One region of the Spiractinospora alimapuensis genome, then DNA from elsewhere that is predicted to be linked to it. Evidence: riboswitches for the same ligand, from Rfam matches in the RefSeq annotation. Region 1 holds a riboswitch; each other region holds the start of a gene.
The links. Region 1 has a riboswitch for cobalamin ahead of J4H86_RS10905 (ribonucleoside-diphosphate reductase subunit alpha). Riboswitches for the same ligand answer to the same signal wherever they lie in the genome.

Region 1 (9,865 bases):
GGAGGTGCTCGCCTCGTTCTCCACGCTGATCTCCGGCGCGGTCGTCGTCGCGCACAACCTCGACTTCGAGGAGCGGTTCCTGTCGCGTCAGTTCGGACCCGCGGGCCTGCCTACCGGGCTGGCCGGGCTGTGCACGCTACGCACCCTGCGCGCCCAGGTGGACCTGTCCCGCTACTCGCTGCCCCGCGCCTCCGAGGCGTTGGGTGGTTGGTCCCCCACCCACCAACACACCGCGTTGGGCGACGCCCGCGCCACCGCACGCCTCCTGGTGGAACTGATCGCCAACGCACCGGGGCGGCTCAGCTATCGCGGGCCGAGTCCGGTTTCCCTCCACAGCCGCTCGGGAGCCGCGCGGTTGGTCCCCCGGGAGGGCCCGCCCGCTCCGGACGGCGACCTGCCCCGAGGGCCCTGGGTGGCGCGGTGGCGCCCCCAGGAGTTCGACCAGGCGCTGTGCGGCGGCTCCTTCCTGCTGCGCGCCCGGGCCGAGGCCCAGGCCCAGGCCCTCCGTGCGGAGCGTCGCCGCCGGATCACGGCATACCTGGCACGGTTCAGCGCGACGAGCGCCCTCACCGCGGCCACGGCGGCGGCGATCAACCGCCACCGGCTACGAAGAGGCTGTGTCCGGGACCGCTGACCTGATCCTTACCGGGTCCCGCCCCCACACGCCGCAATCGTGAGGCCTCGGCCTCCGAAGCCGTGGTCACAACCCGTCCAGGGGCCGGTCCGTCAGGAGGAGTTCAGCCAGCCACGGCCGGAGGGCGGTCCAGTGTGCAGGGGGCCGCCCGCGCGAGTGGGTCTCCGCTTTCGAATGACGGCGACGGTGGCCCATCGCGGTCTCGTGGACGCGTTGGCGAGTGGCCGCCGTCCGCGCGGGGGGTTTCGCCCGATACGCGGAGGTCGCGGGGATCGCTTCCGCGTGCGGTGTCGGCGTCCTCCGCCTCGCCCCGTCACCATCCACCCCTCATTCAGCCCGCGGGGCCCCTCCTCACGTGAGGAGGGGCCCCGCGGAGTTGGGGTCGTGGGTCAGTCGACGACGGGTAGGTAGACGTTGCGCCCGCGATCGCTGAACTCCTGGGCCTTCTCCTTCATACCGGCGTCGATGGCCTCAACCGTGGAAAGGCCGTGCTCCTCGGCGTAGGCCCGCACGTCCTGACTGATCCGCATGGAGCAGAACTTGGGGCCGCACATCGAGCAGAAGTGCGCGGTCTTCGCCGGCTCGGCGGGCAGGGTCTCGTCGTGGTAGGAGCGCGCCGTCTCCGGGTCGAGGGCCAGATGGAACTGGTCCTCCCACCGGAACTCGAACCGTGCCTTGGACAGGGCGTCGTCCCACTCCTGGGCACCCGGATGCCCCTTGGCGAGGTCCGCCGAGTGCGCGGCGAGCTTGTAAGTCACCACCCCGACACGGACGTCGTCCCGGTTGGGCAACCCCAGGTGCTCCTTCGGGGTGACGTAGCAGAGCATCGCGGTCCCGTGCCACCCGATCTGGGCGGCGCCGATCGCCGAGGTGATGTGGTCGTAGCCAGGAGCGATGTCCGTGGCGAGCGGGCCCAGCGTGTAGAAGGGCGCCTCACCACAGAGTTCCTCCTCCCGTCGCACGTTCTCCGCGATCTTGTGCAGCGGGACGTGGCCGGGGCCCTCCACCATCACCTGGACGTCGTGCGCGCGGGCGATGTGGGTCAGCTCGCCGAGGGTGCGCAGCTCCGCGAACTGTGCCTCGTCGTTGGCGTCGGCGATCGACCCCGGACGCAGCCCGTCCCCCAGGGAGAAGGTGACGTCGTAGCGGCGCAGGATCTCGCAGAGCTCCTCGAAGTGCGTGTAGAGGAAGCTCTCCTGGTGGTGGGCCAGACACCACGCCGCCATGATCGAGCCCCCGCGGGACACGATGCCGGTCACGCGCTTGGCGGTGAGGGGCACGTAGCGCAGCAGCACGCCGGCGTGCACCGTCATGTAGTCGACGCCCTGCTCGGCCTGCTCGATGACGGTGTCCCGGTAGAGCTCCCAGCTCAGCTTCGCCGGATCCCCGTTGACCTTCTCCAAGGCCTGGTAGATGGGAACCGTGCCGATGGGGACCGGGGAGTTGCGCAGGATCCACTCCCGGGTCTCGTGGATGCGCTTGCCGGTGGACAGGTCCATGACGGTGTCGGCGCCCCACCGGGTGGCCCACACCAGCTTGTCGACCTCCTCCTCGATGGAGGAGGACACCGCCGAGTTACCGATGTTGGCGTTCACCTTCACCAGGAAGTTCTTCCCGATGATCATGGGTTCGGACTCGGGATGGCACCGGTTGGCCGGAATGACGGCGCGCCCGACCGCCACCTCCTCGCGCACCAGCTCGGGCGACACGCCCTCGCGGGTGGCGATGTAGGCCATCTCCGGGGTGATCCGACCGGCCTTGGCGTAGGCCAGTTGGGTGACCGCGCCGTCGACCGGCGCACGGTCCTGGATCCAGGGTGTGCGGATGGGGTCGAGTCCGGCCCGGAGGTCGATCCGTCGCGACGGATCGGTGTAAGGGCCGGAGGTGTCGTACAGGTCGATGTGGGTGCCGTTGGAAAGATCGACGCGGCGACTTGGCACGTGCAGCGTGGTCCCGGAGGTGGGGTCCTGGGTGGTGTGGTGGACCTTCCGCGATCCCGGAATGGGACCGGTCGTCACCTGGGGTTCAACGCCACGATCGTCAAGTGCGGTCATGATTGGCACGCCTCCCTACGTCGGAATTACCCGAACAGGTTCTGCGGTCGGCGACACCGGTCCCCTGGACCAGCCACCCTCTCAGCCCGCCAAGGCGCGAGCTCCCGCGGTTTATGTGCGCGCGTCGGATTCGACGCGCTCGTTGTCAGTGCCCGACTCTAGGCCACCCCGTGGCGACGTCCGGCGGGCGGGGGGCCTCCCCTGGCCCGAGCCCAGGCCACCCGCTGGTCGGGGACGCGACGCGCCGCCGCCTAGCTGAAGACGACGGTCTTGGAGCCGTTCAACAGCACGCGCCGCTCGGCGTGCCACCGCACGGCGCGGGCGAGGGCGGCGGACTCCAGGTCCCGCCCGACCCCGGCGAGTTCCTCCGGGCTGTGGGCATGGTCGACCCGCTGGATCTCCTGCTCGATGATCGGGCCCTCATCCAGGTCGGGCGTGACGTAGTGCGCGGTCGCCCCGATGAGCTTGACGCCGCGGGCGTGTGCCTGGTGGTAGGGCCGGGCGCCCTTGAAGCTGGGGAGGAAGGAATGGTGGATGTTGATGACCCGCCCCTGCAGCTTCGCGCACAGGTCCTCGGAGAGGATCTGCATGTAGCGGGCGAGCACCACCAGGTCGACGTTGTAGGAGTCCACGAGGCCGAGAATGCGTTCCTCGGCCTGCCGCTTGGTGTCGGGGGGTGACCGGGACGTGGTGGAAGTCGACGTCGTAGGAGCGGGCGAGCGGCTCCAGGGTGGTGTGGTTACCGGCGACCGCGGCGATGTCCACGTCGAGTAGGCCGCTGCTCTGTCGGAACAGCAGGTCGTTGAGACAGTGTCCGAGCGTGGAGACCAGAACGAGCAGGCGCGGCCGCTCCCCCATCCAGCGGATCTGCCACTCCATACCGAAGTCGGTGGCCAGGGCGGCGAACGCCCAGCGCAGAGTGGTGTCCGAGTGCCCGTCCTCCATGGCGAACTGGACGCGGAGGAAGAACCGTCCGGTGTGGGCGTCGCCGAACTGCTGGCTCTCGGTGATGTTGCAGCCGTGCTCGGCGAGCAGTCCCGCGACCGCCGCCACGATCCCACGCCGGTCCGGGCACGAGAGCGTGAGGACGTAGTCCCGACGGTCCATCAGATCCTCCTCCTGCGGCGACGCAGCCAGATCACGACTCCAGCGGCCGCCACGACACCAACCCCAACACCGACGACGATGGCCCCGGGCGGTAGGGCGCGGGGCTCATAGGTGCTCACGACCTCGTCGTCACCCTTGAGGAGAACGCTACCCTGCGGCGGCTCCACGACCTCGCTGTTTCGGCGCACCGTCTGGGCGCCCGTCGCCACCGCGCGCGCCTCCTCCAACAGCGCCTCGCCGGCGCCGCGAAGGTCACGCAGCCCCCGCTTGGCGATACCGCGCGGACTCGCCCGCTCCGCCAACTCGTCCACCGTCGCGGTCAGGCGCCGCTGCGCCGCCTCGATCTCTCGCCGCAACTCCACCGGGGTGGGCCGTCCCGCACCGCTCGTTCGTGCCATAGCCAACTACCCTCTCACCGCGGAGTCCGAATTGTCAGCGCCGTCGCCGTCGTCAGTGCCCTCGGCGTCACCGGCATCGCCGGTGTCGTCCGCGCCACGCGGTTCCCCGGAGGCCGGACCGGCCTGGTCGGGCTCCACGTCGGGCGACCGGCCGAACGTCAACGCACCCCTCGATGCCGTCGACGACGCGGAAGAAATCCTTCGTCGACAACCACAACTTATAGATGATGACGGCCTCGAAGGCGAGGAGCAAAACACCCGTAGCCACGGTTATCCACAGGATCGCCGCAGTACTCACCGATCCGACGAGCGGGGCGATGATGAACACCGCGACCTGGAACTCCACGCCGCTGACCAGGTGGGTGCGCACCCGCCGGGCGTGCAGGAACTCCCAGATCCGCTGGTACCAGGGGAAACGGGTCCGGAACTCCCGGTTGAGGTCGACCTTGGGCAGGCGCACGTCGGGATTCTTGCCGACGTCGCGGGCGAGGCGCGTCTCGTGCTCGGTGTGCGTACGCAGCATGCGTTCCAGGACGGCGATGCCGTGCCGCAGGACCGCGCGCTCCCCGGAGTCGCTCAGCGGCTCCTGCACCCGCCGGGCGTCGCCCTGGGCGGTGGCGAGGTCGTCGTCGGGCTCCAGCATGGACAGGGTGGCGCGGGCGCGTTCCAACGCCCCGGCGATGTAGGAGCGCATCTCGCGGCGGACGCGGTAGACCTGCATCTCGTCGAGGTAGCGCAGCATGTCGCAGAAGACGACGGCCATGGCCAGCCACGCGAAGACCACGTTCCCGGTGATCACGTACTGCCCGCCCATGAGGGCGACCGCGCAGACGAGGACCCGGAACCGGTCGAAGGCGTAGTCCATCCAGGAACCGAACAACGACTCGGTGTCGGTCAGCCGGGCGAGCTTGCCGTCCATGCTGTCCACCAGGAAGCACAACGCGTACAGCCCGGCACCGGCGAGGAGGAACGGCCACGTCCCCCACGCGTAGCACGCGGCGGCTCCCAGCCCCAACAGGAGGGAGAGCACTGTGAGCTGGTTCGGCGTGATCGACGTGCGGTTCGCCACGACCAGCACCAACCGCCGCGCCAACGGGTCGACAAGTCCGACGGTCCACCAGGAGTCGCGCTCCTTGGTGGCACGATCCTGTACGTCCCGCAGGGTGAAGCCTGCCATTACCTTGGACTCTCCGAGATCGGTCGAGGTGCGCCACACCTCTCGCACGACGCTTCACAGCCTAGGGGATCGATCATGCCCCTTCGACCCCTTCCACGCAGGCCGAGCCCCGCTGGCCGGCCCTGTTCGGCGCACACGTCCCTCACTGGGATGATGATCCCAGTCCCGCACGGGAGCACCAAGGGAGGAATCGTGACCGAAACCACCAAGCGACTCGAGCCGGGCGACCACGCCCCCGACTTCACCCTCAACGACGCCGACGGTAACCCCGTCACACTGAGCGAGGTCGTCCGGGGTGCGGGATCGGTGGTGCTGTACTTCTACCCCGCCGCCATGACGCCGGGCTGCACCAAGGAGGCCTGCGACTTCCGGGATAACCTGAGCGCCTTCGCCGACTCCGACCTGCGCGTCCTGGGCGTCTCTCCCGACACCGTGGAGAAGCTGCGCGCGTTCCGCGACGCCGAGAAGCTGAACTTCACCCTCCTCAGCGACCCGGACCGCGAGGCGCTCACCGCCTACGGCGCCTACGGGGAGAAGAAGAACTACGGCAAGGTGGTGCGGGGCGTGATCCGGTCCACCTTCGTCATCAACGCCGACCTGACGATCGCCAAGGCGTTCTACAACGTCCGCGCCACCGGCCACGTCGACCGAATCAAGCGCGAGCTGGGCGTGTAGTTGGTCTAGGATTGGGCCCGTGTCGGGGCCGTAGCCCAACGGCAGAGGCGGCAGGTTTAGGTCCTGTACAGTGCGGGTTCGAATCCCGCCGGCCCCACCGACGCACGAGGTTCGCCCCCTCGCCCAAAGAACGGGGGACGGGGGTCCGCAACCCGTCGGTGTCCTCGCACGGTTCGACGTCCGCCACACCCGAGCGCGACGAGTGGCTGGCACGACGCTCGTCGACGCCCAACCGTGCAGCGGTGGGGGCGCGGAGGCGAACCCGCCGGCCGCGACCAGGCGACGTTCCTGCCTCTCGTCCCGCTATTCGCCACGGCTGCCCGCGTCCGTTCGACCCGGCACCGATCGGGGATCCGGATCCGCCCAGCGTGACCAACAGCGTAGGCGTGACCGGGCGCACCAGGTCGCGGGCAACGGCCGTCGAGGCCTCGCCGGCACCGCCGACTCCGAACCCGACCTCGTCCCCATGGACCGTGTGGGCGGAAGGGCGACGTCGCCCCCGCGATCCACGGACTCGTCGGGAACGAAGCTCCCTACTGCGCCCACCACCGAGGACACCGGCCGTGCGATCCATGGCGCTCACAAATCCGGCGCCGACGGGTACCTCCACCGAGGAACGCGTCGTGCTCACCCTCGGCGTTCGCGACCTGGCCGTCGGCCGGCCGATGCCGTGAACAGGAGGCGGAGAGCAGGATCAGCTCCCGGGTGATCGACCTCTACGCCTCGTCACCGACGTTGGTTGGCGCGGTTTCCGGGCGGGCGCTTGCCCAGGGTTGACCGAGGCACGCCCATTTTGGGTTGTTCGGAGAATCCAACACAACATGTAGTATCAGCCCTGCCAATGGTCCGCCGTCCCTGGGGGCGGCGGGGCAAGAGGGAACCCGGTGTGAGTCCGGGACTGCCCCGCAGCGGTGAGTGGGAACAACCGCCGTCATGAGCACTGGGCGCGTGAACGCCTGGGAAGCGACGGCCAGTAGGAACGACCCGAGTTCGGTCGTGTGCCCACGAGTCCGAAGACCTGCCATCGGTGCGTGCATCGCTTGCACGGTGTCCGGGGCCTCGTGGGAGGGCCGACGCGGACGTGGTCGACGGTGCCGCCCGAGTACGGTGTCGCGGACCCCTCGCGTGCCTCCAACGTCCCCCCGGACGTTCCAGATGAGGTTCTCGAACGAGGGGGAGAGTCCCGTGGTTGAGTCATCCACCCAGACACCGAGTCAGGTCCGGCCCGAGGAGACGCCGGTTCGCGTCCTGCGCCGGGACGGATCGGTGTCGGGTTTCGACGCCGACAAGATCTCGGTCGCGCTCACCAAGGCGTTCCTCGCCGTGGAGGGAGACGGCGCGGCCGCGTCGTCGCGACTGCACGACCTGGTGTCCGCACTGACCCAGGAGGTCCAGGCCGCACTGTCGCGGTACTCCGGACCGGGCACGATCCTGCACATCGAGCAGATCCAGGACCAGGTCGAACTCGCCCTGATGCGGGGCGGCAACCATCAGGTCGCGCGGGACTACGTGCTCTACCGGGAACAGCGCTCCGAGGCCCGCCGCGCCGCCGCCGGCACTACGACCGCCCCCGGCGCGGCCCAGGAACCTGACCTGACCGTGACCCACACCGACGGCACCACCCACCCGCTGGACTGGGCGCGGGTACGCACCATCACCGAGCAGGCGTGTTCGGGACTGGACAACATCGATCCGGCCGTCGTCCTGACCGAGGCCCGACGCAACCTCTACGACGGCATGAGTACCACCGAGCTCGACGAGGCGCTGACCCTCGCCGCTCGCGCGCTCGTGGAACGCGACCCGGACTACTCGCGGGTCAGCGCCCGCCTTCTCCTCGACCAACTGCGCCGCGAGGCCCTGTCCCACCTGGCCGGCGAGCCCCGAGAGACCGACCAGGAACAGATCCGCGACCTGTACCCGTCCTACTTCGCCGACTACGTCCACCGCGGCGTCGAGCTGGAGATGCTCGCCCCCGAGCTCGCCGGGTTCGACCTCGACCTGCTGGGCGAGGCGCTGCACCCCGAGCGAGATCTGGACTTCGACTACCTGGGGCTGCAGACCCTCTACGACCGCTACTTCCTGCACACGCGCGGCACCCGCCTCGAGCTGCCACAGGCGTTCTTCATGCGGGTCGCGATGGGGCTGGCGCTGAACGAGGACCGGCGTGAGGAGCGTGCGGTCGAGTTCTACGAACTGCTCTCCTCGTTCGACTTCATGTGCTCCACCCCCACGCTGTTCAACGCGGGGACCACTCGGCCCCAGTTGTCGTCGTGCTTCCTGACCACGGTCGACGACGACCTGGACTCGATCTTCCGGGCGTACCGCAACAACGCGCTGCTCGCGAAGTACAGCGGGGGGCTCGGCAACGACTGGACCCCGGTGCGGGGTATGGGCGCCCACATCAAGGGCACCAACGGCACCTCCCAGGGGCTCGTCCCGTTCCTGAAGATCGCCAACGACACGGCCGTCGCGGTCAACCAGGGTGGGAAACGCAAGGGCGCCGCCTGCGCGTACCTGGAGACGTGGCACATCGACATCGAGGAGTTCCTCGACCTGCGCAAGAACACCGGCGACGACCGGCGTCGGACCCACGACATGAACACCGCCGCCTGGGTGCCGGACGAGTTCATGCGCCGGGTCGAGGCCGACGCCGACTGGTGGCTTTTCTCCCCCGACGAGGTTCCCGACCTGCACGACCTGTACGGGCCGGAGTTCACCGAGCGGTACCGGCACTACGAGCGGGCGGCCGAACGGGGCGAGCTGACGGTGTCCCGCCGGGTCCGCGCCGTGGAGCTGTGGCGTCGCATCCTCACCATGCTGTTCGAGACCGGGCACCCGTGGATCACCTTCAAGGACCCGTGCAACCTGCGGTCACCGCAGCAGCACGCGGGCGTGGTGCACTCCTCCAACCTGTGCACGGAGATCACCCTCAACACGAGCGGCGACGAGGTCGCGGTGTGCAACCTTGGCTCCGTCAACCTCGCGCGGCACGTCACCCCCGAAGGGCTGGACACCGACCGGCTGCGGCGCACGGTGCGCACGGCGGTGCGGATGTTGGACAACGTGATCGACATCAACTTCTACACGATCCCCGAGGCACTCCGGTCCAACCTCCGGCATCGGCCGGTGGGACTCGGGCTGATGGGCTTCGCCGACGCGCTCGTGCGGCAGGGAATCCCCCAGGCCTCCGTGGACGCCGTGGAGTTCGCCGACCGCAGCATGGAGGAGATCAGCTTCCACGCCATCGCGGCCTCCAGCGACCTCGCGCGTGAGCGGGGCCGCTACGAGTCCTTCGACGGGTCCCTGTGGAGCCAGGGGGTGCTGCCGATCGACTCGCTGCGGCTGCTCGCCGACGCCCGGGGGGACGCCGAATTCGACCACTCCGCCACCCTGGACTGGGACGGGTTGCGCGAGCGGGTGCGGCGCGAGGGGATGCGCAACTCCAACGTGATGGCCATCGCGCCCACCGCGACGATCGCGAACGTCTGCGGGGTCACCCAGTCCATCGAACCGCTGTACCGCAACCTGTACGTGAAGTCGAACATGTCCGGTGACTTCACCGTGGTCAACCCGTACCTGGTGCGGGATCTACGGCGGGCCGGCCTGTGGGACGCGGCGATGGTCGCCGACCTGAAGTACTTCGACGGGGTGCTGGGCCCGATCGACCGGATCCCGGCCGAGCTCAAGGAACGGTACGCGACGGCGTTCGAGATCGAACCGCGCTGGCTGGTCGCAGCCGCGGCGCGTCGACAGAAGTGGATCGACCAGGCGCAGTCGCTGAACCTCTACCTGGCCGAGCCCAGTGGCCGAAAGCTGGACG
Region 2 (9,865 bases), 1.9 Mb from region 1:
TCCGTTGGACGAGTCGAACGTCTGACCGAGGGTCCAGGGCGATTCCACAACCACACCTCCGTTACTGACTATTGCACTTAGATGGTAACACAGGAAGTTACCGTCATAAACCCGATGGCGGTAAACTGTGCTTCATGTCCTACCAGCGACCACCAGCTCCGGCGGAACTGCTCCTGATCGAGTCCTTCTGTGACTCGGCGGCGTTCCTGCACGGTTGGGATGCCTTCGCCGACCAAGAGTCGGCGCGCGCGTGGCTGAGCGAACATGGCCGTTCGGAGGCCGCGACCCAGATCGACGCAGGAGGAGTGGCGCGGCTGGTCGACGTGCGGGAGACCGTTCGTGGGCACCTCGACGGTGACCCCGCGGCGCGCGCCCGACTGAACGTACTCGCGGAGGAGTTGCTCGGTGTTCCGCGGTGGGACGCGGACGGCATGACGGTGCCTGTGGCGACGCCGGATCCGGTGTTGGCGGTGGCGGCCGACGTTCTCGCGGCGCTGGCCTCGGCCGAGATGTCCGGGCGGCGTGGGCGACTCAAGGTGTGTCGGGCACGAGAGTGCCGGTGGGTCTACTACGACCGCTCCCCCGCGAACAACAGCACCTGGTGCAGTATGGACATCTGCGGGGCGCGCCACAAGATGCGCGCCTACCGTTCCCGCCGGGACGCCGACTAGCGGCCGTGGTCTAGCGACGCGCGAGGATCCGGCGCACGCGGGCACGCGTCCGGTGCCAGAGTCCCCGTGGTCGGGTGCGGGGTGTGACCCGCAGTGGACGTGGTCCGGCGAAGGGGGCGCGCATGCGCAGCCCCTCGGTGGTCGCGTCGACGCGAAGGCGGTCCCAGCGCACGGCGTGGTCCACGGGAACCGTGGTCACCAGCGCACCGTCGGCCGTGGACACCACGAGTAGGGCGTCGCCGTCGCGGACCACCGCGACCTCGCCCCGGTGCGGACGTGGGGTCATCGAAACCGTGACGACGAGATCGTGGCCCTCCCGGCCGTAGTCGACCCGTGTGACCTCGGGGGGTGGTGTGGCCGTGTCGACGTGTTCCCTGAGAACTCCTGATGTGGCTGCGTTTCTCATGGAGTTGAGTATAGGGCACTCAACTTAATTGATGAAGATGGTGAGGTGTCAGTGTGACGGGCTTCTCGCTCCCCATACGCGACCAGGAAGAAAATCGATTGCCCGAATCGTCCGTGGAGGGTGAGATGGGGGTGGCGCGGAGCCAAGCTCGGCGTGTTCGTCGTGATTCCGATTCGCTGAGTGGAAAGAGTGTGTTGTCGCATGTGTAGATCGAGGTGCACGGGGGTCATCCGGGTGCGGAGCGCTGTCGTCAACGTGTGGAGGACACCGACCGCCTGACCCGGAACCGGTGTTCCCCCTCGTGACGCGGCGCGTTCGTGTGTACCCGCCGATCCAGTCATGAGGAGTCACCTCACAGTGTCCAAGCGACGCGACACCATCCGCACGCGCCGACACCGGGAGCCGGAGAGCTTCCGTTGCGTGCACTGCCGACTCGACGTCCCCACCCGGGCGTCAGGCACTCGGCACCGCAACCACTGCCCGAACTGCCTGTACAGCAAGCACGTGGACGCCCACACCTCGGGCGACCGCGCGGCCGACTGCGGCGCGGGCATGGAACCCATCGCCATCGCGGTACGTGGCGACGGGGAGTGGGTCATCATCCACCGCTGCGCCGGTTGCGACGCGCTCGTGGCCAACCGGAGCGCCGGCGACGACAACCCACTCATGTTGATGCGCACCGCCACCCGCCCACTCGCCCAGCCGCCGTTCCCGATGGAACGGCTGACACAGCTCTGAGGGGACGGGTGATCGGCTGGGGCGGTCACTCGACGTGGCCGCCCCAGCCAGGGCGGGGTGCGCCGCCGAGCGGCGAGCGTCAGTCCCAGTAGTTGAACAGGGCCTCGCCGAGATCGCGGGGCCGCCAGTACGTGACGTCCTGTGGGTCGATATCGGGCCAGGCCGTGGCGTCGAAGGGGCCTTTGAGTTCGGACGGCAGCAACACCCGGAAACCGGGCATTTCCGCCAGGACGGTGGCCAGCGTGGGAGTTTCGAGGAACGCCAGCGGGCCCGACTCCCTGACGCCGCCGGCGAGATCAATCGGTCGCGGCTCCGCGACCGCCAGCGTGGGCGAGTCGCGCCGACAGACGACGGCGACCGTGGACTCCCGGTAGGCAATGACACCCTGGTGGAAGTTGGGCGTCACACCGAGGGACAGACGGAACTCGTCCACCCTGCCCCCTGTGCGGCGGGCCGCCGTGTGGCAGGCACGCCGGAACGCACGCACGTCCGTCATCCGGCGATGCTATCCACGGCGCCGCGTCGACCGGGCGCACCCCGGCCGACGGGGTGGGCACGCCCCCTCGGTAGGCTCGTCCGCGCCGTGGTGTTCGGGAAACCGGTGAAGAACCGGTGCGGCCCTCGCCACTGTGATCGGGAAGGGCACGTGCTCCCCGCGAGGGGGTCACTGGACCACGGTGTGGTCCGGGAAGACGCCGCGTGACCGCTTGACCCGTCAGCCAGGAGACCGGCCACGGCATGTCCGGTCCATCCACGAGGCGTGGAAAGGCGGTCCCTGGCCGTGTGTGCGCGTATTTCTGTCCAACCTCCCGTTGTGCGAGGCCCCCGTTCTCGGCGTCCCTGGCGGGTGCCCGCGACGGTGGTGGCCCTGGCGGTCCTGCTCTCGGGATGCGGCGACGGTTCCGATCAGGCCGCCGAGAACGACGACGGTGCTTCCGGAGTTGGCACCACGGTCGACAACTGCGGCCTCGAGGTGGGGTTCGACGATCCGCCCGAGCGGGTCTTCGCCATGAACACCGGCGCGATCGAGAACCTGATCGAGCTGGGTGCCGAGGACCGCGTCGTTGGCGCGGTCGGCGATCTTGACCGGATGGACGAGGAGCTCCGGGAGACGGCCGAGGAGCTCAACATCATCCATCCCGGCGGAGAGGACTATCCAAGCCCCGAGACGATCCTCGACACCGAGCCGGATTTCGTCTACGCGGTGTACCCGAGCGCGTTCCGGGAGGACGGTGGCGTCGCCACGCGGGAGGAACTGCGTGACCTCGGTGTGCAGTCCTACCTCGCTCCCGGCCGCTGCCCCGACCGTGACGACGAGCGGCCGCTGGAGTTCGACGAGATCTGGACCGAGCTGCGCGAGGTGGGCGCCCTGCTCGGTGCCGAGGACCGCGCGGAGGAGGTCGTGGCCGAACAGGAGGACATCCTCGCCGAGGTACGCGCCAACCTCCCGGACGATGTTGGGGACCTGGACGTCTTCTGGTGGGACATGGGCACCGACGACGGCCCGACCGCCGGCGGATGCTGCGGAGCTCCCGGCATGATCCTCCGTGAACTGGGCGTCAACAACGCCTTCGACGACCTTCCCGGGCACTGGGCCGGTACGAACTGGGAGCAGGTCGTCGAGCGGGACCCCGACCTGGTCGTCGTGGCCGACTTCGGTGGGGGCGACGCCGACGACATGCTCGAGTTCGTCGAGGACGACCCGACGCTGCGGGAGTTGCGCGCGTTTCAGGAGGACGCGGTCATCGTCCTTCCGTTCTCCCAGACCACCCCGGGGCTGCGGAACGCTACCGCCATCGAGACGATCAGCGCGCGCCTCACTGACGAGACCGGCCAGTGAGCCTGTCGACCGCGCGATCCGCCCAGCGCGGTACCAAACCCACTCATGGCCATGACGCGCTGGCGGGGAGAGGCCGATCGCTGGGCATCGTGCTTCCCGTCGCCCTCGTCTTGCTGGGGGGGGTCGGTCGTCGTCTCGGTCGCCATTGGGCAGAGCGACCTGTCCGTCCGTGAGGTGTGGACCGTCCTGACCGACCGGCTCGGCCTCTCCTGGGTGCGAAGCGACGCCCTGGGGCTCTACGGCGTCGACGGCATCACCGACCTGCGCGCCAACCTCGTGTGGGAGATGCGGCTGCCGCGCGTGCTCGCGGCGGCGTTGGTCGGTGCCGGGCTCGCGGTCGTCGGTGCCGTCATGCAGACCCTCACCCGCAACCCGATGGCCGACCCCTACCTCCTCGGCATCTCTTCGGGTGCGTCTCTCGGGGCGGTCGCGGTGATCGTCGCCGGCCTCAGTGTCGGCGGACTCGGCGTGGCCGGCGGCGCGTTCGTCGGCGCCTTGATTGCGTTCGTGCTCGTTCTCGCCCTCGGTCAACGCGCGGGCCGGCTCACCCCGACGCGCATGATCCTCGCCGGGGTCGCGGTCGGTGCCTTCTCCTCCGCCCTGACCTCCTTCCTGATCGTGTGGGTCGCCGACCCGCACGCCACCCAGGAGGCGCAGTTCTGGCTGTCGGGTTCGCTGGCGGCGGCGCGGCTGCCCAGCGTGTACACCATGGCTGCGGCCGTGCTGGTCGGGCTGCTCGTCTGCGGTGTCGTCGCCCGGCCGCTCAACGCCTTCGCGTTCGGCGAGGACACCGCCACCAGCCTCGGGATCGGTGTCCACCGCGTCCGGTGGGTGCTGCTGGTGGTGTGCGCGCTCGTGACCGGTGTCCTGGTCGCCGGATCGGGAGCCATCGGCTTCGTGGGCCTGCTCATCCCACACGGCGTGCGCGCGTTGGTCGGCCCCGACCACCGGCGCGTTCTGCCGCTGTCGGCCTTGGTCGGTGCGACGTTCCTCATCTGGGTCGACGTCGTCGCGCGTGTGGCGTTCGCGCCGCGAGAGATGCCCGTGGGCATCATGACGGCGATGTTGGGCGTGCCGGTCTTCCTGTGGATTCTGAAACGTAAGGTCGATCGCTGATGACACACCTCGCCCACGGCGAACCACTCACGGCCGTCGACGTCTCCTGGTCCGTGGACGGCCGGCACATCCTCGACGGTGTCGGTGTCGAGGTCCCCGTCGGTAGCTTCACCGGCCTGCTCGGCCCGAACGGGTCGGGAAAGTCGACGCTCCTGCGTGGACTCGCCCGCCTGGGCGACCTGGACGAGGGCGTCGTACACATCGGCCCCGACAACGTCCACGAGCTGCCGCGCCGAGCCCTCGCCCGTCGGCTGGCGTTCCTCGAGCAGCGATCCGACACCGACGTCGACCTCAGTGTGCTCGACGTGGTGCTTCTCGGCCGGACGCCCTATCGGACCGCACTGCGCGGGGACTCCCCCACCGACGTCGCCATCGCGACGCACCAGCTCGAACAGGTCGACCTCGCGGACCTCGCCCACCGCCGCTGGCACACCCTCTCCGGTGGCGAACAACAACGCGTCCACCTCGCCCGGGCCCTGACCCAGGAACCCTCCCTGCTGGTCCTCGACGAACCCACCAACCACCTCGACGTGGGTCACGCCCTGCAACTCCTGGCGATGGTCGAACACTCCGGCCTCACCGTCCTGGCGGCCCTGCACGACCTCAATCTCGCGGCAGCGTTCTGCGACCACCTGGTGGTGCTGCATGAGGGCCGCGTCGTCGCCGCAGGCACCCCCGAGGAGGTACTCACCCCTGCGCTTCTCGCCGAGGTCTACGGAGTGGAGGCGGACGTCACCACCCATCCCACAACCGGGAGACTGCACCTCTGGTTCCACCCACCGAGCGTTCCGCACTGAGGCGGGCAGGTGGTACCCCCAGCGCGGTCTCCCCTCCCGGATTCCTCCGTCATCGATCGTGTCGTTGTCGCAGAGGGAGGGTGCTGAGGTTATCGCTCACGACAAGATCAACGGCTGTGAGGAGGCGTTGGGCTGTGGAGGCCCTCACCCCTCGGCTCCGCCTGAGGCGTAGATGACCTGTCCGGTGACGTATCCGGCGTCGGGGGAGGCGAAGAAGGCCACCACGTGTGCGATGTCTTCGGGTTGGCCGACTCGGCCGACGGGGATGGATTCGACGGCGATGCGTTGGTGTTCGGCGAAGTCGCGGCCGAGGCGGCGGGCGGTTCCTTCGGTCATCCCGGTGACCACGAAGCCCGGGGCGACGGCGTTGGCCGTGATTCCGAGGGGGGCGAGCTCCGCGGCGAGGGAGCGGGTCAGTCCCAGGATGCCGGCCTTCGCGGCGGAGTAGTTGACTCGGCCTGGGTGCCCCAGCGCGGAGATGCTGGAGATGTTGACGATCCGTCCCCAACCGTCGGCGACCATGTGCGGGCGCGCGGCTCGGCAGGTGAAGAACGCCGCGTCCAGGTGTACGCCCATCACTTCTCGCCACTGCTGGGTGGTCATCGCCCCGAGGTTTGCGTCGCGGGAGAAACCGGCGTTGTTGACCACGATCGTCGGTGGCCCGAGCTCGCGGGCCGTGCGTTCCACGGCCGCGGTGACCTGGTCCTCCTCGGCCACGTCCGCGCCGATGGCGACGGCGCGGCCTCCGGCCTGACGGATTGCCTCCACCGTTGTCGCGCAGCGGGCCTCGTCCAGGTCGACGACCGCGACCGCGCAGCCCTCCCGGGCCAGGCGTAGCGCGGACGCCGCGCCGATACCCTGAGCCGCTCCCGTGACGATCGCGGTACGTGCGCCCATGGATCCACCCTCCGTCGTGGCGGTGTTCGGGATCCTCACGTGCGGCGGCCCAGACCGAGGAGTGTCCCGAAGCAGTCGCCCAGCTTCACAAAATACGGTCAGGATAGCGACCACGTTCGTGGCGGGATCGCCCACACCCCGGTGATCCCCATCGTTCGCGGATCACCGGGGTGTTCCCGCCTCGAGGCGTATCCCTCAGCCGGGAATCTCGCTCGTTGTACTCCGTGAGTCCCCGGGCAGCACGGTGAAGGTGAACCCGGAGCTCGTCGGACGGCGCAGCGGGATTTCGGACTTGACGCGGCGTAGCACCGCGTTCCTGCTGAGCCCGAGTCCCCGCGCGACGAGCCGCTCGGGACGTAGTGGCACAGGATCCTCGAAGTGGACCACCACCTGAACGGGCCATGGCTCGTCGACCCACACCGACGGGGTGTCCAGACGCCAGCACCCCTCCCAGTTCAGGGCGAAGTGGTGGCGTCGGGCGAGTCGCGGATCCAGGAGCGTGGACGCCACCAGGTCCGGGTCACTGGAGTGGTAGCCGTCGAGTTGGGTCGGATCGAAGGATTTGACCGGTGCTCGCTCGTGCACGGTGAGTTTGTGCGTCCGGCCGCAGGACACGCAGCGGACCAGCAGCCACACGTCCAGCAGTTTTCCGTTGGCGTTGACGCGGAACCTGCCCTGGCCCGTTGTGGCCGTCTCCGAGCGGCAGTCCACGCACCGCAGCGAGAGCAGGGGAAGCCTGGTGCGGCGAACGTAGCAGGGCAGCACAGTATTGAGGAGTGAAGACATGATCCCTTTGGACCTGACACGAGGCCGATTGCGCGCGGCCTCCAACGCTGCGTCACCGGGCGCACTCGGGCAGCCCGGGAAGGCCGACCTACCTGAGGTCGGCTTACAGGTGAGCGAAAAGAAGTGTCAGGTCACGCTGCGGGCGGGGTCATGCGTTGAGTCCTCTAACTTCCCGAAGACAGGCCGTGGGCACTCTAGTTGACGGTCGGAGATCGACTCAACCGGCTTTGCCGGTGATCGCGGCCCATTCCGGAGGAGATTCCGGCTAACCTCCGGTCCGCTCCCGGTGCTTGCAGCCCGGCCAGCAGCAGGGGCGGCGTTGGCCCTCCTCCAGCTCTTCCTGGGTGCGACGAATGCGGCGTTCGCGGGTCTGCTGCTGTTTGGCGTCCTCGACCCAGCAGACGAACTCGTTACGGGCCAGCGGTGTGATGTCGTTCCAGGCCGCCAGTGCGACGGAATTCGCGGCCAGCGCGGCTCCGAGGTCCGCGGGGAGTTCGTGTACCACGCCGCCGGGGACCTCGGTGGGTGGATGGGGTTCCGTCTGGGGCGTGTCCATGCTGGTCAGGATATCCGCTGCTCGACGGATGGGCTTCTCCGATCCTGATCAGTGTCGCTGGCGCGGATTCTCGGGCAGGGTCAGGGCGATGAGCAGTGCGAGCAGTGGGAACACGACGATAAGAGCCTGGGCCCACTGGACGCCGTAGGTGTCGGAGACCCAGCCGAGGCCCGGTGCGACGATGCCGCCGACGGACATCGCGACACCGAGGGCCACCCCGGACGCGGTGCCGATTCGGTTGGGGAGGTAGCCCTGCGCCAGGGTGGTCTGTACGGCGAAGGACAGGAACAGCCCCACAGCCAGGAGCGCGGTGGCCGCGATCGCCAGCCACACCGTGGGCGCCACGACGAGCGACGCGGCAGCGACGATGGCGATGGCGTAGCTGACGCGGGACACCCCGACCTTGCTCCACCGGTCGGCGGCCCAGCCTCCGGTGATGGTCGCGCAGGCGCCGACGGTGAAGAAGCCGGTCAACAGCAGGCTCGCGTGGCTGGTGTCCATGGAGAATCGGTCGATCATGGACAGACCGAGCAGGGACGTGGTGCCGAGCGTCGCGATCGACCGCATGATCACCATCAGGGTGAGGCGAAGGAAGGAGCTCCAGTCGTCCGGCTCGGCGTTGTCGGCGATCTTGCGTCCGCCCTTGGGAGCGGGCGGGCGTGGGTCCAGGGTGCGTCGGAGCAGGGCCATCGCCAGTGCCGTGATGATCGCGGGGATCGCCAGGATCGGGGTGCCGACCAGGCCGAAGGAGAGCACGACCGGGGCGACGGCGAGGGGGCCGACGGCCTGTCCGATGTTGCCGCCGACCGAGAACCAGCTCATTCCCTGGGCGGAGGAGCCGGCGAGGGCCCGCACCGCGCTCGCGGCGACCGGATGGTAGGCGGCGACGCCCAGGCCGGACAGGGCGATGGCGGCCCACGTCCAGGCGTAGGAGTCCACGATCCCGCTCAGGCCGATACCGAGACCCGCCACGAGCAGCCCCACCGGAGAGAGCCACCGCAGCCTCCATCGGTCCGCGGCCAGTCCGAACAGCGGCTGGGCCACGGACGAGAGCACGGTGGCGGCGAGGGTGATCCCCGTCGCCGCGGTGTAGCCCCACCCCTGGTACAGCACGAAGAACGGCAGGAGCGCCGGAACCGCGCCCTGGTACATGTCGTCCACGACGTGGCTGAACGACATCATTCCCAGAGCGGAACGACGCTTGCGCGTCGTTGACGTGGGCTCCGTCGTGGACATGGCGGTCAAGGCGTGTTCCTCCCCCGTGCGGTGGCCCGCGGATCGAGACCGCAGTCGACTCTGCCGCACCAGGGGGTCTGCGGAAATCCCGTTTATGCTTCAGGTATGCCGGTTTCCCGCCACATCTATCGTCACGTCGCCGGCCAGGTCGCCACGACGGCGCGTGATCTCCTCGACGGTGCGCAGGTGGACCGGCACCGCCACGACCAACCCCAGGTGGTGTTCCCGGTCTCGGGCGTGCTGGCGGTGACCACCGAGGCGGGATCCTGGGTGCTTCCCGGCATCACCCAGGCGATCCTCATTCCCCCACGCGTGACCCACGCGCATACGGCGCACGGCAGAACCCGGATCCAGACCGTGCTGCTGCCGCAACAGCTCCTCGCCAGTACCGTCTTCGACACCGGAGCACCGCGCGCCGTCGCCATGAGCCCGCTCGCGCGGGAGGTCATCAACACGATCACGGAGGAGGAGCACGCCGACGAGGTACGCGCCGAACGCCTCGCCGCCGTCCTGGCCGACGAACTGTCCCGGGGGTGCGACGCTGAGGGTCCCGCGCCACTGCTGGTGCCCCGCCCCCGCGACCCTCGGCTGGTCCAAGTGGTGGAGTCCTTGCTGGTCGAGCCGGAGAACGGTCACATGGCCGACCTGGCGCGCGCCGTCCTGGTGAGCGAACGGACCCTCTCCCGTCTGTGCCGCGAGGACACCGGCCTCACGTTCCCGCGACTCCGTACCCGGGTCCGCCTCCTGTGCGCGCTTGTCCGCCTGGCCGACGGAGAAACAGTGACCACCGTCGCGCACCGGTGCGGCTGGTCCAAACCCCAC
Region 3 (9,865 bases), 820 kb from region 1:
CCTCGCTGGCCGTGGGCAGCCAGCGCTTCCTTCCCTCCGTGTCCACCCGCACCGGCACGGTGTCCTCGGGCCACACCTCGCGCAGGGCAGTGGCGGAGGTGCCGAGGAACCCGGCCGCCTCCGCGAGCGTGGCCGGGCCGTGGAGGCGGAGGTAGGCGGTGACGACCTCGGCCGTTCCCTCGGCGTGCTCGGGGACGGGCCAACGGTTCTCGATCGGGGTCACCACCGCCGGGGTCGTGCCCGGAACCAGCGAGAAACCGGCGAAGATCCCAACGAGCTGGAACACGTTGCCGTAGACGTGCTCGGTCCCGCACACCCGGCAGAAGTACCGGTAGGCGGCGGGCAGCGAACGCGTCACCTGGCCGCTCAGGTCACCCCGACCGATCGGTCCCGCCGCGGTGGCCTCGCGTTCCGCCTCGGCGACGGCGGTGAACGCGTCCAGGCCGGCGATTCCCGCCTCGCCGAGGGCCTTGCGTTCGCTGGTCAGTCGAGTCCAGGCGTCCCGCTCGCCCACCGGCCACAGGGCCGTGGCCAGCCCGGGCAGGTCGGCCCGCCGGTGGAGGTGCGGCGCTCCGCGAAACGACCACACCGTGAGGTGGTCGACGCCCCAGGGGGCGTCTCCCTCCGGATCGGGCACCTGGTTGAGCCGTGCCCCCAGCGCCGCCGCCACCGCGGATCCCGACGGGGCCTGGATCCCCAGGTCGAGTACGCTCAGCTCGTCCATGCTGTCGGTGCGCCGGTCCAGGCCCTGGACGTGCGCACGGTAGGCCAGGGCCTGGGACCGCGAGATCTCCAACATCGCCGGCGCTCCCGTCACGCCTGTCGTCCGAGCTTGGCGAGGAGCCGGGTCTGTGCGTCGGCCCCCTCGGGTGGTGTGACCTCCTCGCCGCACACGTCCTTGCGCCGGACGTTGTCCCCGAACCTTGCCACCCGTTCCCAGGCGAGGTCGATCTCGTCGGGAACGATGAGTTCGTCGCCACCCGTGGCACGGGCGAGATCCCACCGGTGCACCACGAGATCGAAGTTGAGGAACATGTCGACGGCCGCGTCGAAGCGGGTGCGCCCGAAGAACCCGTCGAACTCGGCTCCGGCCCGTTCGGGGGCGTCCAGGTCCGCCTGGACCACCGCCCGCGCGGCGTCCCACGCGGCCACGGGGTCGTCGTCCACTGAGGGGATCTCGCCCAGGCTTCGGCCCACCAGCGCCAGGAAGTACCCCTGGGTGTCCACCACGTGGCGAACGACGTCGCGCGCCGTCCACTCCTCGCAGGGCGACTGGTTCTCCCAACGATCACCAGGGACCTTCGCCACGACGTCCGCGAACGCCGCGCCCAGCTGGGCGTACCGCTCTGAAATATCGCTCATCACTGGTCAACTCCCGTGCGTGTTTCCTTCTGTTCTTCCTCCATCCTGCGCTGGTAAGCCCCGATCGTCTTGAAGAAACACGACGTCACCGCGACTCCGAGTGAGTGGTGGCCAGAGCGGGGGCGCGGGGAGTGGACTGTGGGTCAGGCACTCCGGTGGGCCACGGTGCGCCACAGCCCGGAATCGCTCTGGTCGTGGTGGGCGACGGTGAACCCGTGTTCGACGAGTCGCTCGACCACCCAGTCGGCGGCCAGCCGGAGTTTGGGGTAGCTACTCGTGGCGAAGGTCCATCCGTCGGCGCTACGGGTGTGAACGATGTCGTGCACCTCAACCGTGTCCTCGTCGGCGAAGTCCAGGAAACACGTCATGATCTGATCGTCGGTGCTGCGAACCGGGATGGCCCGGTCGGTACCGTAGAGCGGACGGGAGAGGTCCCGATAGGTGAGGACGAGCCGACCGCCCGAACACAGCGCGCGCGCCGCCGCCTCGAAGACCGCCTCGACGCCCGCCCGGTCGGGCAGGTGAAGCAGTGTGTCACCCATGCACACGGCGGCGTCGAGGGCTCCGGTGGCGAGCTTGTCGAGGGCACTCACCGCGTGGTCGTGGACGGTCTCCACGGCGGGTCGACCCCTGGCGTGCGCTCGGAGCTCCTCGAGCAACGACCCGTCGGTGTCGATCGCGAGGACGTGACCGTAGCCCATGTCCGCGAGCGCGAGGGTCTGCGCTCCGGACCCACATCCGAGATCGGCGACGGTCCCCGATCCCAGGGAGGCCGGTCCGCCGAGCAGCGTCCCCAGCAACGCTCGCTGGGTCCGTGCGGTGTGTTCGATGTCGCCGCCCAGCATCCAGGTGTAGTTCGGGGCGAGCAGCCGACGGTAGTGGTCTTCGACTCTGACGCTCACGTCGCTGGTACCTCTGTTCTGTTCGGGGCGCGGCCACGCGTCACGAGTGGGCCGAAGACGCGAGGGGGACGGCGCGGCTCGTTCCGGGCGGTGTCGAGGATAGTAGTGACCCTTCACCCGCTCCTCGAATCCTGCCCCCACACCCTTTCGATTGGTCGCCCCTGAACTGGGAGAAAGACATCACCCCCCGCGAATGTCGGGACGATGGTGCGACATAGGATGAGGAGGTGGTCAAGGACGTGGGTCAGGACGCGCGGGGCATCATCGCCCCGGACGCCGGGCTGACCCAGTTCCGGATGGACCGATTCGCGCCCTCCACGGAGATCAACCGGCTGGTGGACCGGTACTGGCTCATCCGTTGGGACCTCGATGAGCCGTTCACGCAGCGGGTCTATCCGCATCCCGTCGTCAACGTCGTGTTCCAGCCCGGGGCGGGAACAGTCAACGGTGTCGCGACGCGGGTCGACAGCCGGGAGCTCGCGGGCGAGGGGTGGGCGCTGGGCGTCATGTTCCGTCCCGCCGGCTTCCGTCCGCTCACGGACGGTCCGCTGACCGCGCTGCGCGACCGCGAGGTCGCACTGGATCGGGTGTTCGGATCCGAGGGCACGGGACTCAGCGACGCGGTGAACGCCGCGTCGACCGCGGAGGACCGGATCGCCGAGATCGAGACCTTCCTGGCCGCACGACTGCCCGCCGGGCGACACCCGGCGGAGGACACCGCCGCGCTGGTGGAGCGGATCGCGGCGAATCCGTCGAGCGCCCGCGTCGAGAGCCTGGCGCGGGAGGAACGGGTGAGCACCCGTCAGCTCCAGCGACGCTTCGCCGACCATGTGGGGCTGAGCCCGAAGAACGTGGTGCGCCGCTACCGACTGTACGAGGCCGCCGAGCGGGTACGCCACGGGACCGCGGTGGACTGGGCGGACCTGGCCGCCACTCTGGGGTACAGCGACCAACCCCACCTGAGCCGCGACTTCACCGCCGTCATCGGCGTCTCGCCCGGCCGCTACACCCAGCTCTGTGGCGCGCCCGCGGCCTGACCATCTCGGCGCGCTGCGCGAACAGAAGCCGGGTGAACTGGGACGATGGCGTTGTGTCGAACGCGGACAGGGACCGACCGATCAACATCCGGATCGGCCACGAGGAACTCGTCATCCGGCAGCGGTACGAAGCTGTCGGGATCTGCAACGACACCCTCATCGCCGTGTGGTTCATCGTCGGCAGCATCATGTTCTTCTCCCCCACCTCCACCACGACCGGGACCTGGTTCTTCCTCCTCGGCAGTGTCCAATTGCTGGTCCGGCCGGTCATCCGCCTCACCCGCATGATCCACCTGCAGCGCATCGGAAACCTGCCTCCCGGCGCCGACCACGCCGACCAGGAGTTCTGACCGCGATCCCCCTGGTCACCCAGGCGGGGAGGATTCACCCCAGCCGACCTCGTCCGGTTGTGGGAACGACAGCCCTGTTCGGAGGTACGGGACGAACTCCGGAGCCGAGTGACGGCGCGGTTACGTGCCGCCCGGGAACGCGTTGAGGAGTACGAACGCTTCCAGGTCTTCTTGCGGGGCGCGCTCGAGAGCCTGGAGCGCCCCGCGGACACCGAGAAGGGCTGTGGAGCGGACTGTCCGTGCGTGAGCCCTCCCGAGACTCCGCCCGCCGGCGTCGTATCCCTGCCACTGCTGTCCGCCGGCGCCGCCCCGAGCTGCTCTCTGGGCGACACCGCGCTGACCCAACGGCTGGAGCGGTGGCGTGGGCTGCTGGTGGACGCCGAGCCGTACCCTGGACCCCGCGGCCGGGTTTGGGCGCTGCCGATCGAACACGCCGGTGCCGTGGCCGAGCTCGCGGCGGCGGAGACCGCGTGCTGTCCGTTCCTGGAGCTGCGCATCGACTTCACCCCAGAGACGGTCCGTCTGCACGCGCGTCTGGCCCCCGAGGTCGCCCCCGATCTCGACGGCAGGACCGCGGAGGCGGTGCGCTGGCTGACCGGCGGACCGGACGAGGACACGGAGGACGCACGACCATGACGATCGCGGAGCGGCTGCAGTCGGTCCTGGTGGCCGGCGCCGCCGCCGCGGGGCTGGGCGCCGGCCTGCTCCTTCCCGTGAGCGACGCGCTCGGACACGTGGTGCTGCCCGCCCTGGTGCTGATGGTGGCGGCGGTCTTCGTGCAGATGGACGCCTCCCGGATACGGGAGACGCGCAACGGCGGGCCCGTCGTCGCCGCGAGCCTGGTCCTGAACTTCGTGTTCACCCCATTGCTGGCCTGGGCTCTGGGTGCCGGGCTGCTCGGCGGCGCCCCCGACCTCCGCATCGGTCTCCTACTGCTGTTGGTCACCCCCTGCACCGACTGGTACCTGGTCTTCACCGCCGTGGCGCGCGGCCACACCGGAATCGCCGCCGCGCTGCTGCCGGTGAACCTGGTCCTGCAGCTCCTGCTCCTGCCGGTCTACGTCCTCCTGCTGGGTGGTCCGGCGACGTTCGTGGACGCGGGGACCCTCGTCGAGTCCGTACTGCTCGTGTTGGCTGTGCCGCTGCTCCTCGCGCTGGGCGCACGGTGGGGAGCCACACGGCTGCGCGGGCCCGAGTGGCGGGACCGGGTGCTGGTCGGCCCGGCGGGACACCTCGTCCTCCCGCTGCTCTACGTCGCGGTGTTCGCCATGTTCGCGTGGCAGGCCCGGACGGTGGCCGACAACGGAGGGGAGCTTCTCGCGCTGCTGCCACCCCTCGCCGTGTTCTTCGTGGTCGCACCCCTGGCGGCCTGGGGAGCCTCCCGACTGCTCCGCCTGCCGGGGGACCAACGGGTCACCCTGATCATGACAACGACGGCCCGCAACTCGCCGATCGCGCTGGCGATCGCCGTGGCGGCCTTCCCGGATCGCCCACTGATCGCGGTCGCGCTGGTGGTGGGCCCCCTCATCGAGCTGCCGATCCTCGCGCTGCTCAGCCAGGTCGTTCGCGTCCGGGATCGCCTCTCCGTCGCCACGTGACCTCCCGGGTGGGCCCCGCGCGGCGCTCCGGGCCCGATGGCGCTGGTCGGACGCGCCTCTCTGCCCACGGTGGCGGCTGCCCGGGGGCGACCGAGGTCGGTTTGCTAGGGTCGAAAGCGCCGTGGGTTTCCCGGTGCCGAGGTCACGGCCTCGGAACTGGGAAGGCAACAGGGAACCCGGTGTGAGTCCGGGACTGCCCCGCAGCGGTAAGTGGGAACGAAAGCTGTCACCGCCAAGGCGGTAAAGCACTGGGTCTTTTGGGCCCGGGAAGCGGCAGCCGGTAGGAACGGGCGTCACGCCCCCGCCCACGAGTCCGAAGACCTGCCCGTGGCAAGCGGTCACCACCCGGTGCCCGCTTGAGTCCGAGCCTCGCGGGTGGGCACGACCGAACACACGGGTCCGCAGCGACCCCCTCGGCCGTTTCCTGGCAGCCCTCCCGCGAGGCCCGCGCTCGTCGAACGAGCTCGCGAGGAGAGAGCAGTTGAACGCACCACAGCGCATCGGCCCCACCGTCCTCGGATATCCCCGTGTGGGACCCGACCGGGAACTCAAGGCGGCGTTGGAGAGCTTCTGGGCCCAGCGAGTGGACCACGCCGAACTTCTCGAGGTCGGACGCCGTCTGCGCACCGACGCGTGGCAGCGCATGTCCGAGGCGGGACTGGCGTCCGTCCCCGTCAACACCTTCTCCCATTACGACCACGTGCTCGACACGGCGCACCTGTTCGGCGCCCTCCCCGAACGCCACACCGCGCTGGGCGGGTCTGAGCTGGACACCTACTTCGCCGCCGCCCGTGGCGCCGACGACACCCCGGCGTTGGAGATGACCAAGTGGTTCGACACGAACTACCACTACCTCGTGCCGGAGCTCAGTCCTGACACCCGGTTCACCCTGCACGGGACGAAGCCCGTGGACGAGACGCGCGAAGCCCGTGGGCTCGGGTACCGGCCCCGCCCGGTGGTGCTCGGGCCGGTCACGTTCCTGCTGCTGTCCAAGCCGAGCTCGGACGCGCCGGCGGGCTTCTCGCCCCTGTCCCTGCTCGACCGGTTGCTCCCGGTGTACGTCGACCTCCTCCGGGCACTCCAGGAGGCCGGTGCGGACGTCGTCCAACTGGACGAACCCGCCTTCGCCGCCGACCGATCCCCGGCGGAGCTGGACGCGCTGAGGCACACCTATCAGCGGCTGGGGTCGGAGGTACGGCGTCCCGGAATCTGCGTGGCCACCTACTTCGGACCACCCCGGGAGGCGCTCCACGTGCTGGCGCGCACTCCGGTGGAGGCCCTGGCCGTGGACCTCGTGTCCGACCCCGACACGGTCGACGCCCTCGCCACCGAACCCGCGCTGCGGGATAAGGAGATCGTGGCGGGAGTCGTGGACGGGCGCAACATCTGGCGCACGGACGTGGACACCGCGCTCGGCCGCGTGGCCCGCCTCCTGGGCAGCGCCGACCGGGTGAGCGTCTCGACGTCGTGCTCCCTCCTGCACGTGCCCTACGACGTGGAGCGCGAGACCGCCCTCGACCCACGTGTCCGGTCCTGGCTGGCCTTCGCCGACCAGAAGGTACGCGAGGTGGTACTGCTGGACCGCGCGCTGCACGAGGGACGTGACGCCGTCGACGCCGACCTGGCCGCCGCCCGGGCCGTCGTGACCGACCGGACCCGTGCCACCGACCTGCGCGACAACACCGTACGCGCGCGGCTCGAGGCACTGCGGCCCGAGGACGCGCGACGCGGAGACTACGCGGTCCGCGCGGCCGCCCAACGCGACGCGCTACGGCTACCGCTCATGCCCACCACCACGATCGGTTCCTTCCCCCAGACCCAGGAGGTGCGCAGGGCCCGCGCCGACCATCGGGCGGGCCGGGTCGACGCCGACGCCTACCGACAGGTGATGCGCGACGAGGTCGAACGCGTGGTGCGGCTCCAGGAGGAGATCGGGCTGGACGTCCTCGTCCACGGGGAGCCCGAACGCAACGACATGGTGCAGTACTTCGCCGAGCAACTGGGCGGGTTCGCCGCCACGGAGCACGGCTGGGTACAGTCCTACGGCTCACGCTGCGTGCGACCGCCCGTGCTCTACGGCGACGTCACCCGCGGCGGCCCGATGACGGTCGAGTGGGCACGTTACGCGCAGTCCCTCACCACGAAACCCGTCAAGGGCATGCTCACCGGGCCGGTCACCATCCTGGCCTGGTCCTTCGTCCGGGATGACCAGCCGCTGGCCGACACCGCTCGGCAGGTCGCGCTGGCGATCCGCGATGAGGTCCACGACCTGGAGTCCGCAGGGATCCGGATCATCCAGGTGGACGAACCCGCGCTGCGCGAGTTGCTGCCGCTCCGCTCCGACGAGCACAAGGCCTACCTGGACTGGGCGGTGACGGCCTTCCGGATGGCGACCTCGGGCGTCGCGGCGTCCACACAGATCCACACCCACCTGTGCTACTCGGAGTTCGGCGAGGTCCTGCCGGCGATCGACGCGCTCGACGCCGACGTGACCAGCATCGAGGCGGCGCGGTCCCGGATGGAGGTGCTCGACGACCTCAACGACGCCGGGTTCTCCCGGGCCGTCGGCCCAGGCGTCTACGACATCCACTCCCCACGCGTCCCCGGAGCGGCGGAGATCACCGACCTACTGCGCACTGCGGTGGACGCGGTTCCGGTCGAGCGTCTGTGGGCCAACCCCGACTGCGGCCTGAAGACCCGCGGCTACCCCGAGGTGGAGCCGGCCCTACGCCACCTGGTCACCGCCGCCGAACGCATCCGCGCCGACCGGTAGCCGACACCGACGCCCCGCCGTACGGCCATGCCCGCGGCGGGGCGTCGGTCCCGGCCACGGCGAGGGGCGGGAAGCCACAATGGACAGTCGCCCGAACCAGTCGGCCCCACCCACCGCAGGTCTACCCACAGGCTGTGGACGACGCGCGCCCCGAGCCGCAGCGGGATAGCCTGCTGACACCGCCCCCTGGGTGCTTCGACCCGACCAGCTCCGGAGGTCGGTGCTGGTCGGGTGACTGGACCCAGGTATGCGCGTGAAGCCCCGTCACCACCATTTCCGCGACACCATCCGGGAACACCGAGTACGTCACCAACCACGCGCGTGGCCACGGTCCACCGGTCCCGCCCCACCCAGCACAGTCCGCTGTGGGACGGGACCCATTCGGACACCGCACCTCACCACAGTTGGATCGCCAAGGCACCGCCCACGAGCAGGCAGAGCCCGGAGCAGCGGGCGCGGGTCAGCGCTCGTTGGGGGAGACGGAACAGGCCGTACTGGTCGATCGCGGCCGAGGTGAGCTGTTGGCCGGCCACAGTGAGGGCGACGGTCACCGCCGCGCCGACCACCGGGATGAGCAAGAACGTTCCGGTCACGTACCCCACCGCGCAGGCCGCACCCAGCCATCCCCACCAGGGCATCCGGCGCAGCGGCCCCAGTCGTGGACGCGGGGTGCCCCCCGCTACGAGCAGCACCGCCAACGTCACCGCGATCGCCAACGTCGCCACCGTGAAACTCACCGAAGCCACCGCGAGAGGCTCTGCCACCACACCCCGCAGTTGTGCGTTGACCGCACCCTGCACGGGCAAGCCCGCGCCGGCGGCCAAGCCGAGCATCGGCCAGCCCCACCCAGTCCCCGCGGGGCGCCGCGCCAAGGTGCCCACGGCCCCCGCTGGGACGGAGGCGACCTGAGGGGCACGGTGCTGCGCCCGGACGACGGTCGCGATCCCGCCGAGCACGGCCAACCCACCCAACACCATCCCGACTGACAGCGGGCGGAGTGTCACACCCAGCGCTCCGGTCAGGTCGAGAGCCAAGGAAGCGAACATTTGCCCGGACACGAACAACCCGACAGTGGTCACCGCGCCGAGACGCGGAATCAGCAGGATCCCGCTGGTGATGTAGAAGGGGCTGGCCAGTCCGCCCAGAAGGTGCCACCACCGCGCGTCCACGACGCCGCTCGTGTCGGCGAGCGCCCCGGTCCCGGCTCCCAGGAGCAGAAGCACACCCGCGGCGAGGGCCAGTTGAAGCGTCGCAGCACCGTAAGGCGTCCCAACAGCCTTGTTGAGCTGCTGATTCACCGACGCCTGCACGGCCAGGAGGCATCCAAGCAGCGTGGCCGCCGCGAGCAAGAGGGTATACATGACTCTCTCCATCCGGACGCAGTGTCCACTTATCCGTGAACCGCAGCATACAACCGGACAGTGTGTCCGCATATTGGCTCCCGTACGATCGAGTCATGAGCGACAGTGGCGACGTGGGGAGCAGAATCGCGCACGAGATCAGCGTGTCCCCCACTGGCGGGCCGCCCACACACGAGCGCGCCGACGCCGCACTCAACCGATCCCGCATCCTGGCCGCGGCGGAACGACTGTTCTCGTCGGCGGCTGATCCCCGCGCCGTCACCATGGGCGAACTCGCCTCGGCGGCCGGGGTGGGGCGGGCCACCCTCTACCGTCGCTATCCCGACATCGGCTCGGTCGCGGTCGCACTCCTCGACGAGCACGAGCGGCGGCTGCAGGAGCAGATCCTCTCCGGTGCGCCCCCGCTCGGCCCCGGAGCACCACCGGCGGAACGCCTGGCCGCTTTCTACACGGCCGCGCTCGACCTCCTCGACCGCCACCTG

Region 2: it holds a riboswitch for cobalamin, as region 1 does, so the genes downstream of both, J4H86_RS02325 (ABC transporter substrate-binding protein) here and J4H86_RS10905 (ribonucleoside-diphosphate reductase subunit alpha) in region 1, are expected to answer to the same signal.
Region 3: it holds a riboswitch for cobalamin, as region 1 does, so the genes downstream of both, metE (5-methyltetrahydropteroyltriglutamate--homocysteine S-methyltransferase) here and J4H86_RS10905 (ribonucleoside-diphosphate reductase subunit alpha) in region 1, are expected to answer to the same signal.

The regions. Positions count from the first base shown of each region.
Region 1 is NZ_CP072467.1:2,388,437-2,398,301, forward strand. It holds gene J4H86_RS10870 (3'-5' exonuclease) at 1-634, shown strand, start outside; gene thiC (phosphomethylpyrimidine synthase ThiC) at 1,024-2,688, opposite strand; partial or broken gene purU (formyltetrahydrofolate deformylase) at 2,940-3,795, opposite strand; gene J4H86_RS10885 (DUF3618 domain-containing protein) at 3,795-4,193, opposite strand; gene J4H86_RS10890 (CDP-alcohol phosphatidyltransferase family protein) at 4,261-5,370, opposite strand; gene bcp (thioredoxin-dependent thiol peroxidase) at 5,524-6,045, shown strand; tRNA gene J4H86_RS10900 (tRNA-Leu) at 6,070-6,142, shown strand; cobalamin riboswitch at 6,871-7,085, shown strand; gene J4H86_RS10905 (ribonucleoside-diphosphate reductase subunit alpha) at 7,231-9,865, shown strand, end outside.
Region 2 is NZ_CP072467.1:515,197-525,061, forward strand. It holds gene J4H86_RS02300 (alpha/beta fold hydrolase) at 1-48, opposite strand, end outside; gene J4H86_RS02305 (CGNR zinc finger domain-containing protein) at 135-671, shown strand; gene J4H86_RS02310 (hypothetical protein) at 682-1,077, opposite strand; gene J4H86_RS02315 (RNHCP domain-containing protein) at 1,435-1,815, shown strand; gene J4H86_RS02320 (hypothetical protein) at 1,895-2,311, opposite strand; cobalamin riboswitch at 2,383-2,565, shown strand; gene J4H86_RS02325 (ABC transporter substrate-binding protein) at 2,630-3,655, shown strand; gene J4H86_RS02330 (FecCD family ABC transporter permease) at 3,701-4,771, shown strand; gene J4H86_RS02335 (ABC transporter ATP-binding protein) at 4,771-5,568, shown strand; gene fabG (3-oxoacyl-ACP reductase FabG) at 5,713-6,465, opposite strand; gene J4H86_RS02345 (DUF1062 domain-containing protein) at 6,661-7,251, opposite strand; gene J4H86_RS02350 (YdeI/OmpD-associated family protein) at 7,517-7,807, opposite strand; gene J4H86_RS02355 (MFS transporter) at 7,856-9,043, opposite strand; gene J4H86_RS02360 (AraC family transcriptional regulator) at 9,149-9,865, shown strand, end outside.
Region 3 is NZ_CP072467.1:3,212,331-3,222,195, forward strand. It holds gene J4H86_RS14805 (DNA glycosylase AlkZ-like family protein) at 1-799, opposite strand, end outside; gene J4H86_RS14810 (TIGR03086 family metal-binding protein) at 814-1,362, opposite strand; gene J4H86_RS14815 (class I SAM-dependent methyltransferase) at 1,506-2,264, opposite strand; gene J4H86_RS14820 (helix-turn-helix transcriptional regulator) at 2,492-3,301, shown strand; gene J4H86_RS14825 (YrhK family protein) at 3,355-3,651, shown strand; gene J4H86_RS14830 (hypothetical protein) at 3,760-4,287, shown strand; gene J4H86_RS14835 (arsenic resistance protein) at 4,284-5,249, shown strand; cobalamin riboswitch at 5,360-5,592, shown strand; gene metE (5-methyltetrahydropteroyltriglutamate--homocysteine S-methyltransferase) at 5,731-8,022, shown strand; gene J4H86_RS14845 (DMT family transporter) at 8,418-9,383, opposite strand; gene J4H86_RS14850 (TetR/AcrR family transcriptional regulator) at 9,479-9,865, shown strand, end outside.